One region of the Bacillus cereus group sp. RP37 genome, then DNA from elsewhere that is predicted to be linked to it. Evidence: a T-box and tRNA genes for the amino acid it is inferred to sense, from the RefSeq annotation. Region 1 holds a T-box; the other regions hold tRNA genes.

Region 1 (3,249 bases):
GTCGTATCCATAGTTGGAATTTCAGCTGTCTCGGTTAGATTTAACACTTGCTTGTTTGAGGATTTTTCTTTTGCGCCTGCTTTATTATCCTCTTTTTGGTAACTACAAGCTCCTAACATACTGACCGTCAACGTCGATGCAAGTAATAACGGTATCTTTTTCTTCATGTTGTGTTGCCTCCCCTAATTGCACTTCCTGTACCCTCACTTGTAAAAAAGTAGAATTGAAAGAATAATCTCCAAGTTTCTACAATTTTCATTATACATATAATATAACAATTGTGAATATAGTTTTTTGTTTTTTTGTTAAAATTTTTAATAAAATGTTTATTTTTTTATTTTTTTGTAAAGGGATACGTTAACATTGCTACCATCATCTTGAAATCAGACCTTTAATTGCGTATAATTTTCAAAAAATTAATTCTAGTACATATTATAGCTTTTATAGTATAATAATTCTAGTAATATTTTGACGGAGGGGAACATTTTGAATAAAGTTTTTTTTCATACTTGTATACTAATTTTCATAGCGATAGTCGCTTCTAGTATTGGCGCATTCCTCGTTTCATCGCAATTTTTGTTGAATTTTGTCAATATCTCGTTTTATATTGCGCTATTTTTTATTCTTATAGGCGGTTTTTTATTCATATTTCAAAATGGATTTTTTAACGTAACAATTTACGCCTTCCAAAGAGTATTTGGTACGAACAAAAAAATTGACTCATTAATTGAAGAAGTAGAGGAACCTGTCGATAAGAAAGAACGTATTTATAAAACATATTCATTCAAATGGACGTATCCAATTTGCATTACAGGTCTCGTTCTTGGGTTGTTCTCGACCATCATTAGCTTTACTATTTTGATGTAGTTTGCAAACACTATCCCATATGATATAATAATCAGCAAAACATTTTGTTATAAAACTTTAGTTCTTTCATATTAAAAGAGCTCAGGTAACAATAAATAAATTTATATGTATGCGATGATAAAGAAGAGTACATATTGAGGCAATTTCAGAGAGCTTGTGGCTGGTGTGAACAAGTAATTGTACAGTATGGAATGGGCTTTTGAGCACCAAACCGAACCGAAAGTAGTAGGCTTTGGCGTTATATCCAAACGTTATTATGGATTAGAGAGATTTCACAGTAGTGAAATAATTAGGGTGGTACCGCGGTCCATTCGTCCCTATAGTTTTTGGGATGAATGGGCTTTTTTGTTTGCCTTCTCTTCCCCCATCACGCATTCAAATTTAGGAGGAATTACTTATGTCAGTTATCTTTTCTGGTATTCAGCCAAGTGGAACGATTACACTTGGAAACTATTTAGGAGCTATGAAGCAATTTACGGAGCTTCAAAATGAACACGACTGTTATTTCTGTATTGTAAACCAACATGCAATTACAGTACCTCAAGATCCCGTACAACTTCGTAAAAACATCCGCAGTCTTGCTGCACTTTATGTAGCATGCGGCATCGATCCTGAAAAAGCTACTTTATTTGTACAGTCAGAAGTACCGGCACACGCTCAACTAGGATGGATTATGCAATCAGTTGCTTACGTTGGAGAATTAGAGCGTATGACGCAATATAAAGATAAATCATCGGGCAGAGATTCAGTTCCAGCTGGATTACTAACGTACCCACCATTAATGGCTGCTGATATTTTACTTTACAACACTGAAATCGTACCTGTTGGTGATGACCAAAAACAACATATGGAATTAACACGTGATCTAGCAGAGCGTTTCAACAAACGCTTCCGTGAAGTGTTCACTGTTCCTGAAATTCGCATTCCAAAAGTAGGAGCTCGCGTTATGTCATTAACAGAGCCTACGAAAAAAATGAGTAAATCTGATCCAAATCCAAAATCAATGATCAGCATGCTTGATGAACCAAGAACAATTGAAAAGAAAATTAAGAGTGCTGTAACTGATTCTGAAGGTATCGTGAAATTTGATAAAGAAAACAAACCTGGCATCTCTAACTTATTAACAATCTACTCTTCATTCTCTGGAAAAACAGTTGAAGAAATCGAAACAATGTACGAAGGAAAAGGATACGGCGACTTCAAAGGCGACCTAGCACAAGTAGTCGTAGAAGCAATTCGTCCAATCCAAGACAAATATAACGAACTAATCAACTCACCAGAACTAGACGAAATTCTAGACAAAGGTGCCGAAAAAGCAAACCGCGTTGCATTCAAACAACTACGCAAAGTAGAAAACGCAATGGGACTAAGCAGAAAACGTAGGTAATGTAAAAAGCGGAGGCGACTGCTTAGCCCTGACGGCTAAGGTTCTTTCCCACAGAAGGTGCTTTTTACCTTCTCGTGGGGAAGGTTCTTAGACGCGAAGGGCTAGGAGCCGGAGCTGGATTACATAAAAAGCGGAGGCGGCTCGCTTAGAATATGAGGGGGATGGAGCTCCTGACGTAGAGGCGCTTTTTGCCTCGCAGGAAGGCGCGAAGCCACCGAATATTCTTGCCGCCGGAGCTAGACTACACAAAATTAAAAAAACCGCCAATTGGCGGTTTTTTTAATTTACCTTTTGCTCGTTTTCCATTTCCCATAACTTTTCAAAAAATGGCTGTCCTTTTACAAGACGCTCGCATAATTGTTCGTGCTTCTCAGACCAGCCTGCTTTCGCTTCATCATACAATCTAGCCCAAATATCTTCAAATTCCATATGTTGAACCATTCCGTATGCTGATGGATCCCACTCTGTGAACCAATAGCGAATTTCTGCTGTGTTTTTCGTTGTATGTAATTGATCTAACGCCATAAATAATAATTGTTTTAGCTGTCTTTCTTTACGAGTTAAGCCATTCATAATGAAAGGTGATGGTGATAAAATATGATGTTCTTTTTCCATTTCTTCTACTTGGAACTCATACTTTTCTGCTTGTACGCTTTCTACCATCTCATATACCATCTGCTCTTGGCGTGGTATAAGTCTACTTTTTCGAATTGGTACATTGTAACCAATTGTGTCGATCGCAATAATTCCTTTTCCATCTGTAACAACAAAGCAATACTCTTGCTGCAAACGTTCATGATTTTTACGAATATAAGCCTTATGATGTACGTCTTCCAACAATTTTTGCGGAAGCTCTAACAATTCGTCCTCGATGTAATGATATAATGTGGAATCTACTTTTAATAATGGCACTTGATCTAATAGCTCAATCGTATCATCTTTCCGCCATTCGTAAAAATGACAAACGTTATACCCATTTTCTTCACCTTCAAACC
Region 2 (3,249 bases), 660 kb from region 1:
GCAGGGACGAAAGTCGGGCTTAGTGATCCGGTGGTTCCGCATGGAAGGGCCATCGCTCAACGGATAAAAGCTACCCCGGGGATAACAGGCTTATCTCCCCCAAGAGTCCACATCGACGGGGAGGTTTGGCACCTCGATGTCGGCTCATCGCATCCTGGGGCTGTAGTCGGTCCCAAGGGTTGGGCTGTTCGCCCATTAAAGCGGTACGCGAGCTGGGTTCAGAACGTCGTGAGACAGTTCGGTCCCTATCCGTCGTGGGCGTAGGAAATTTGAGAGGAGCTGTCCTTAGTACGAGAGGACCGGGATGGACGCACCGCTGGTGTACCAGTTGTTCTGCCAAGGGCATAGCTGGGTAGCTATGTGCGGAAGGGATAAGTGCTGAAAGCATCTAAGCATGAAGCCCCCCTCAAGATGAGATTTCCCATAGCGTAAGCTAGTAAGATCCCTGAAAGATGATCAGGTTGATAGGTTCGAGGTGGAAGCATGGTGACATGTGGAGCTGACGAATACTAATAGATCGAGGACTTAACCATATAATATGAAGCAAATGTTATCTAGTTTTGAGAGAACATAAAAAACTTATTGACTTTTAAAGTGAATAAGTTATAATAATGATTGTCTCAAAAGAATAATGTCTGGTAATGATGGCAGAGAGGTCACACCCGTTCCCATACCGAACACGGAAGTTAAGCTCTCTAGCGCCGATGGTAGTTGGGACCTTGTCCCTGTGAGAGTAGGACGTTGCCAGGCAATATTATTCCGCAGTAGCTCAGCGGTAGAGCTATCGGCTGTTAACCGATCGGTCGTAGGTTCGATTCCTACCTGCGGAGCCATTGGAGAGCTGTCCGAGTTGGCCGAAGGAGCACGATTGGAAATCGTGTATACGTCACAAGCGTATCAAGGGTTCGAATCCCTTGCTCTCCGCCATAGGATTTATAATATTTGGCCCGTTGGTCAAGTGGTTAAGACACCGCCCTTTCACGGCGGTAACACGGGTTCGAATCCCGTACGGGTCACCACTTTTGGAGGATTAGCTCAGCTGGGAGAGCACCTGCCTTACAAGCAGGGGGTCGGCGGTTCGATCCCGTCATCCTCCACCATATAAATTATATGAATAATATTGTCGCGGGGTGGAGCAGCACGGTAGCTCGTCGGGCTCATAACCCGAAGGTCGCAGGTTCAAATCCTGTCCCCGCAACCAAATGGTCCCGTGGTGTAGTGGTTAACATGCCTGCCTGTCACGCAGGAGATCGCCGGTTCGACCCCGGTCGGGACCGCCATTTTAATAAGGCTCGGTAGCTCAGTCGGTAGAGCAGAGGACTGAAAATCCTCGTGTCGGCGGTTCGATTCCGTCCCGAGCCACCATTTATTTTAATAAAATACGCCGGCTTAGCTCAATTGGTAGAGCAACTGACTTGTAATCAGTAGGTTGGGGGTTCAAGTCCTCTAGCCGGCACCATGTAAGTTTCGGAGGGGTAGCGAAGTGGCTAAACGCGGCGGACTGTAAATCCGCTCCTTCGGGTTCGGCAGTTCGAATCTGCCCCCCTCCACCATTTACATAGGGGCATAGTTTAAAGGTAGAACTGAGGTCTCCAAAACCTCCAGTGTGGGTTCGATTCCTACTGCCCCTGCCAAATATATTTACACAACATGGCGGTTGTGGCGAAGTGGTTAACGCACCGGATTGTGGCTCCGGCATTCGTGGGTTCGATTCCCATCAGTCGCCCCATTTTTATTTTTAAAATTACAAATAATCTAATGGATACTTACATATAATTAAGTAAGAAATCGATGGGCTATAGCCAAGCGGTAAGGCAACGGACTTTGACTCCGTCATGCGCTGGTTCGAATCCAGCTAGCCCAGCCATTTTTGCGGAAGTAGTTCAGTGGTAGAATACAACCTTGCCAAGGTTGGGGTCGCGGGTTCGAATCCCGTCTTCCGCTCCAATGAAATTTAATATGGCGGCATAGCCAAGTGGTAAGGCAGAGGTCTGCAAAACCTTTATCACCGGTTCAAATCCGGTTGCCGCCTTTTCTTTTGTGCCGATGTGGCGGAATTGGCAGACGCGCACGACTCAAAATCGTGTTCCTTCGGGAGTGTCGGTTCGACCCCGACCATCGGTATCGGTTAAAAGACGAGTGATCGTCTTTTTTTATTTGTTTTTATCTTCAATTAATCGTGAGTATACAGTAATATCAAGCGTTCCTACTTTGTGGGGACGCTTTTTTTGTGTGTTCAAATTAATGTTAATGTATCGCCTATTACGTTAATTCTTATAGGTTAACGTAATGCTGATGAACGTTATAATGGTAATTTAGTTGATGGAAATTTATCAGATGATAATATCGAAAAAGGTGCGAATCTAACAAAATTATCAGAAGGTATCTCGTCCGTTTCAAATCAATTACCATTGAAAGAACGATTTGCATTTGCAGGTACTAGTGGCTTTGGTAACAATCATATAAAGGCTTTTGAAGCTTTACAAGAAGCTCGTGATACATTTATGTTTTCCGAAACTGGTGGAAGAAGTAGAATTAAGGGTGTACAAGAAGTAATAAAAGATTATGTGGATAAAGTTCTTGATAGAGTAAATGTAAAAAAATGAGTATCCCGATTCGTATATAGCATCTAAAGTATTACGTGAAGAACTTAAGGCTGCAGGAATTGAAGCAATCCCATATTCTAATGCAGCACATCACATTGTAGCTTGAAATGATAGCAGGACAGTGGAAGTACAGGAATTATTAAAAGAGATTGAGATACATCATGCTTCTGCTGCTAATGGGGTATTTTTACCGTATAAAGTGAATGAATATGTGACTACTGAAGCATTACATATAGGTGATCATGGTCCAGAGTATATAAGAGAAGTATACAGAGTATTAGGCGAAGTTAAACGCTTTGGGGGTAATCGAGCAGTTGCAGCTTTGCAGAATATAAGAGAAAGATTATTGGACGGTAGTTTAAAATTAAATCAACCTGAATAATCTTAATTGTTTTACTAATTAAATTATAAAGGAGTAAAAGGTATGAAAATTTGGCAATTAAAAAGCTTATTTGATAACTATAAATCTTTTCAACTATTAAATTTGAAAGAAGACCGTAAAAAATATTTTGATGAAAAAATTGATTTGGCAATAAAGTTATCTGATTCATGGGGAGAAATTCTTGTTGAATGTGTAGAAGGAGATAACCATAGTGATTGTCCTATGTTCTGGGGGGAACTTGGCACGCCAATGGTTAGTAGA
Region 3 (3,249 bases), 440 kb from region 1:
GAGTAGGACGTTGCCAGGCAAAATGGAGGATTAGCTCAGCTGGGAGAGCACCTGCCTTACAAGCAGGGGGTCGGCGGTTCGATCCCGTCATCCTCCACCATATATGTCGGAGGGGTAGCGAAGTGGCTAAACGCGGCGGACTGTAAATCCGCTCCTTCGGGTTCGGCAGTTCGAATCTGCCCCCCTCCACCATTCTTAATTAATGGGCTATAGCCAAGCGGTAAGGCAACGGACTTTGACTCCGTCATGCGCTGGTTCGAATCCAGCTAGCCCAGCCATTAAGAGCCATTAGCTCAGTTGGTAGAGCATCTGACTTTTAATCAGAGGGTCGAAGGTTCGAATCCTTCATGGCTCACCATTTTAATCAAATATGCGGGTGTGGCGGAATTGGCAGACGCACTAGACTTAGGATCTAGCGCCTTTGGCGTGGGGGTTCGACTCCCTTCACCCGCACTTTTAATGAAATAACTCAAACATGTCTTGCGGAAGTAGTTCAGTGGTAGAATACAACCTTGCCAAGGTTGGGGTCGCGGGTTCGAATCCCGTCTTCCGCTCCAATTTTCAATATGACATGCCGGGGTGGCGGAACAGGCAGACGCACAGGACTTAAAATCCTGCGGTGGGTGACCACCGTGCGGGTTCGACCCCCGCCCTCGGCACCATATGCGCCCGTAGCTCAATTGGATAGAGCGTTTGACTACGGATCAAGAGGTTAGGGGTTCGACTCCTCTCGGGCGCGCTTTTATTAACGGGAAGTGGCTCAGCTTGGTAGAGCACCTGGTTTGGGACCAGGGGGTCGCAGGTTCAAATCCTGTCTTCCCGATATTCCCAAAAACATGGGGCCTTAGCTCAGCTGGGAGAGCGCCTGCCTTGCACGCAGGAGGTCAGCGGTTCGATCCCGCTAGGCTCCACTTTATTTATTATATGTCTCGGAGGTATACCCAAGTTCGGCTGAAGGGATCGGTCTTGAAAACCGACAGGCGGTGAGAATCGCGCGGGGGTTCGAATCCCTCTACCTCCTCCATTTTCTTTTTAAATGGTTTAGATACATATAATAATAAAATTTTATTTTTTCCTTCATGGAGGTATACCCAAGTTCGGCTGAAGGGATCGGTCTTGAAAACCGACAGGCGGCGAGAGTCGCGCGGGGGTTCGAATCCCTCTACCTCCTCCATTTTTTAAAAAACATTATATTGTCGCGGGGTGGAGCAGCACGGTAGCTCGTCGGGCTCATAACCCGAAGGTCGCAGGTTCAAATCCTGTCCCCGCAACCAAATGGTCCCGTGGTGTAGTGGTTAACATGCCTGCCTGTCACGCAGGAGATCGCCGGTTCGACCCCGGTCGGGACCGCCATTTATGTTGGCTCGGTAGCTCAGTCGGTAGAGCAGAGGACTGAAAATCCTCGTGTCGGCGGTTCGATTCCGTCCCGAGCCACCATTTTTTTTATGCCGGCTTAGCTCAATTGGTAGAGCAACTGACTTGTAATCAGTAGGTTGGGGGTTCAAGTCCTCTAGCCGGCATCCTTTAGGGGCATAGTTTAAAGGTAGAACTGAGGTCTCCAAAACCTCCAGTGTGGGTTCGATTCCTACTGCCCCTGTAAAAGTATATGGGCCTATAGCTCAGCTGGTTAGAGCGCACGCCTGATAAGCGTGAGGTCGATGGTTCGAGTCCATTTAGGCCCACCATATATATTATTCCGCAGTAGCTCAGTGGTAGAGCTATCGGCTGTTAACCGATCGGTCGTAGGTTCGAGTCCTACCTGCGGAGCCATGGCCCGTTGGTCAAGTGGTTAAGACACCGCCCTTTCACGGCGGTAACACGGGTTCGAATCCCGTACGGGTCATAAAAAAAAGAGTCAGCAATATGCTGACTCTTTTTTATTGTGCGTTAATCCTCCTTTATCAACTGATTTTCCTGAAATAAATAAAGGAATTTAGGAAAAGCTATGGTATGTATAAAAAGGAGGAGACAAAAATGACACGAGTGAGAGACTGTATGAGTACTCATATTGTACATTGTACACCGCTAGACAATGTATATGAGGCTGCTGTAAAGATGAAAGAAGAATCGATTGGATTGATTCCGGTTGTTGAAAATGAGCAAGTTGTTGGGCTTGTTACGGACCGAGATTTAGTTGTTCGAGGGATTGCTGAGAAACATCCTGGATCTAATAAAATTACAAATGTAATGACAACAAACATTGTTTCAGTTTCTCCAGATGATTCTATTGAAAAAGCCACAGAGTTAATGGCACAGTATCAAATTAGACGATTACCAGTAGTTGAGAGTGGTCAACTCGTTGGGATGCTAGCACTAGGTGATTTAGCTATAAGAGAATCGGCAGATGATCAAGCTGGATTTGCTTTAAGTGAAATCTCGGAGCATACGGAATGAAGAAAGATTTTAATTAGTGGGGTAAGTTACGTATAAAAATCAGATGCATTATTCTAGTATATAGAATTAAACTAATATGTTAGCATGATGTATCTGAGACATTATATAATAAGTATACAGTTAGTAATTTCGACAGTTTATTTAAATTTGTCATTCCTAATTTTAAATAAGAGAAAAAATGATATACTGATAGATATAAGTATTATGAAAGATTTTGAATATAACAATATTCATTGTTAGTGATGTAATAATGGATTAATATTTCCTATGTAGACAAAAGGGAGGGGGAATTATATGAGGGCTGTACAGCGCGATCCAAATTGGAATTTGGTTACAGATACATATATAGAACCAAATAATTTCGCTGAATTATTTTCTTTGCTTGTACCTTGTCATCCAAAAGGTGAAGGGAAAGAACGAACTATATTAGTGTGGAAAGAAAAAGAATTTTATAAAGAAGAAAATTTAGCGGCATTTATCGTATATGGAATGAATAAAACAAAGAATTTACCGCAGTTTCATAAAGATGAAATTCCAACTTTAGTACGTATTCTTCGCTTATGCCAAGAGATTGGTTGGTATGAAGAAGCAAATACTTTTATGATAACTCAAGGATTAGCTGAGTTTGTTCACACTTCATTGGAATATGAAACATGGGATCTTTTGACGCAAGCGGTTGCTTTAAACTATTTAATTATCAAATATCGTATTGGTGAATTAACTGATGGGGATGTAGAAATCTGGGATAGAGTTAAATTTAATGAGAAATGTATAACAGACTGTAAACATCTATTATCCCATAAAGAAGTATTAGAATTTACATTCTTTTATATGTGTAAGAGAGCTAAGTTCCTA

The links. A T-box is a leader RNA that pairs with one kind of tRNA and senses whether it is charged. The one in region 1 lies ahead of trpS (tryptophan--tRNA ligase), so its partner is inferred to be a tRNA-Trp.
Region 2: it has a tRNA-Trp gene. The T-box ahead of trpS (tryptophan--tRNA ligase) is inferred to sense a tRNA for this amino acid. The anticodon was not compared.
Region 3: it has a tRNA-Trp gene. The T-box ahead of trpS (tryptophan--tRNA ligase) is inferred to sense a tRNA for this amino acid. The anticodon was not compared.

Annotation. Positions count from the first base shown of each region.
Region 1 is NZ_JARVHP010000001.1:4,196,459-4,199,707, forward strand. It holds gene QCI44_RS22155 (peptide ABC transporter substrate-binding protein) at 1-167, opposite strand, end outside; gene QCI44_RS22160 (DUF3899 domain-containing protein) at 487-867, shown strand; T-box leader at 973-1,189, shown strand; gene trpS (tryptophan--tRNA ligase) at 1,265-2,254, shown strand; gene QCI44_RS22170 (YjbA family protein) at 2,534-3,249, opposite strand, start outside.
Region 2 is NZ_JARVHP010000001.1:4,860,828-4,864,076, reverse strand. It holds rRNA gene QCI44_RS25660 (23S ribosomal RNA) at 1-533, shown strand, start outside; rRNA gene rrf (5S ribosomal RNA) at 635-750, shown strand; tRNA gene QCI44_RS25650 (tRNA-Asn) at 759-833, shown strand; tRNA gene QCI44_RS25645 (tRNA-Ser) at 836-927, shown strand; tRNA gene QCI44_RS25640 (tRNA-Glu) at 945-1,019, shown strand; tRNA gene QCI44_RS25635 (tRNA-Val) at 1,025-1,100, shown strand; tRNA gene QCI44_RS25630 (tRNA-Met) at 1,125-1,201, shown strand; tRNA gene QCI44_RS25625 (tRNA-Asp) at 1,205-1,280, shown strand; tRNA gene QCI44_RS25620 (tRNA-Phe) at 1,290-1,365, shown strand; tRNA gene QCI44_RS25615 (tRNA-Thr) at 1,384-1,459, shown strand; tRNA gene QCI44_RS25610 (tRNA-Tyr) at 1,470-1,553, shown strand; tRNA gene QCI44_RS25605 (tRNA-Trp) at 1,561-1,634, shown strand; tRNA gene QCI44_RS25600 (tRNA-His) at 1,654-1,729, shown strand; tRNA gene QCI44_RS25595 (tRNA-Gln) at 1,793-1,867, shown strand; tRNA gene QCI44_RS25590 (tRNA-Gly) at 1,873-1,947, shown strand; tRNA gene QCI44_RS25585 (tRNA-Cys) at 1,962-2,032, shown strand; tRNA gene QCI44_RS25580 (tRNA-Leu) at 2,043-2,124, shown strand; partial or broken gene QCI44_RS25575 (AHH domain-containing protein) at 2,352-2,988, shown strand; gene QCI44_RS25570 (imm11 family protein) at 3,031-3,249, shown strand, end outside.
Region 3 is NZ_JARVHP010000001.1:4,633,995-4,637,243, reverse strand. It holds rRNA gene rrf (5S ribosomal RNA) at 1-19, shown strand, start outside; tRNA gene QCI44_RS24610 (tRNA-Val) at 25-100, shown strand; tRNA gene QCI44_RS24605 (tRNA-Tyr) at 109-192, shown strand; tRNA gene QCI44_RS24600 (tRNA-Gln) at 204-278, shown strand; tRNA gene QCI44_RS24595 (tRNA-Lys) at 283-358, shown strand; tRNA gene QCI44_RS24590 (tRNA-Leu) at 373-453, shown strand; tRNA gene QCI44_RS24585 (tRNA-Gly) at 483-557, shown strand; tRNA gene QCI44_RS24580 (tRNA-Leu) at 574-662, shown strand; tRNA gene QCI44_RS24575 (tRNA-Arg) at 666-739, shown strand; tRNA gene QCI44_RS24570 (tRNA-Pro) at 750-823, shown strand; tRNA gene QCI44_RS24565 (tRNA-Ala) at 839-911, shown strand; tRNA gene QCI44_RS24560 (tRNA-Ser) at 932-1,024, shown strand; tRNA gene QCI44_RS24555 (tRNA-Ser) at 1,082-1,174, shown strand; tRNA gene QCI44_RS24550 (tRNA-Met) at 1,198-1,274, shown strand; tRNA gene QCI44_RS24545 (tRNA-Asp) at 1,278-1,353, shown strand; tRNA gene QCI44_RS24540 (tRNA-Phe) at 1,362-1,437, shown strand; tRNA gene QCI44_RS24535 (tRNA-Thr) at 1,448-1,520, shown strand; tRNA gene QCI44_RS24530 (tRNA-Trp) at 1,527-1,597, shown strand; tRNA gene QCI44_RS24525 (tRNA-Ile) at 1,609-1,685, shown strand; tRNA gene QCI44_RS24520 (tRNA-Asn) at 1,696-1,770, shown strand; tRNA gene QCI44_RS24515 (tRNA-Glu) at 1,772-1,843, shown strand; gene QCI44_RS24510 (CBS domain-containing protein) at 1,975-2,394, shown strand; gene QCI44_RS24505 (DUF3965 domain-containing protein) at 2,689-3,249, shown strand, end outside.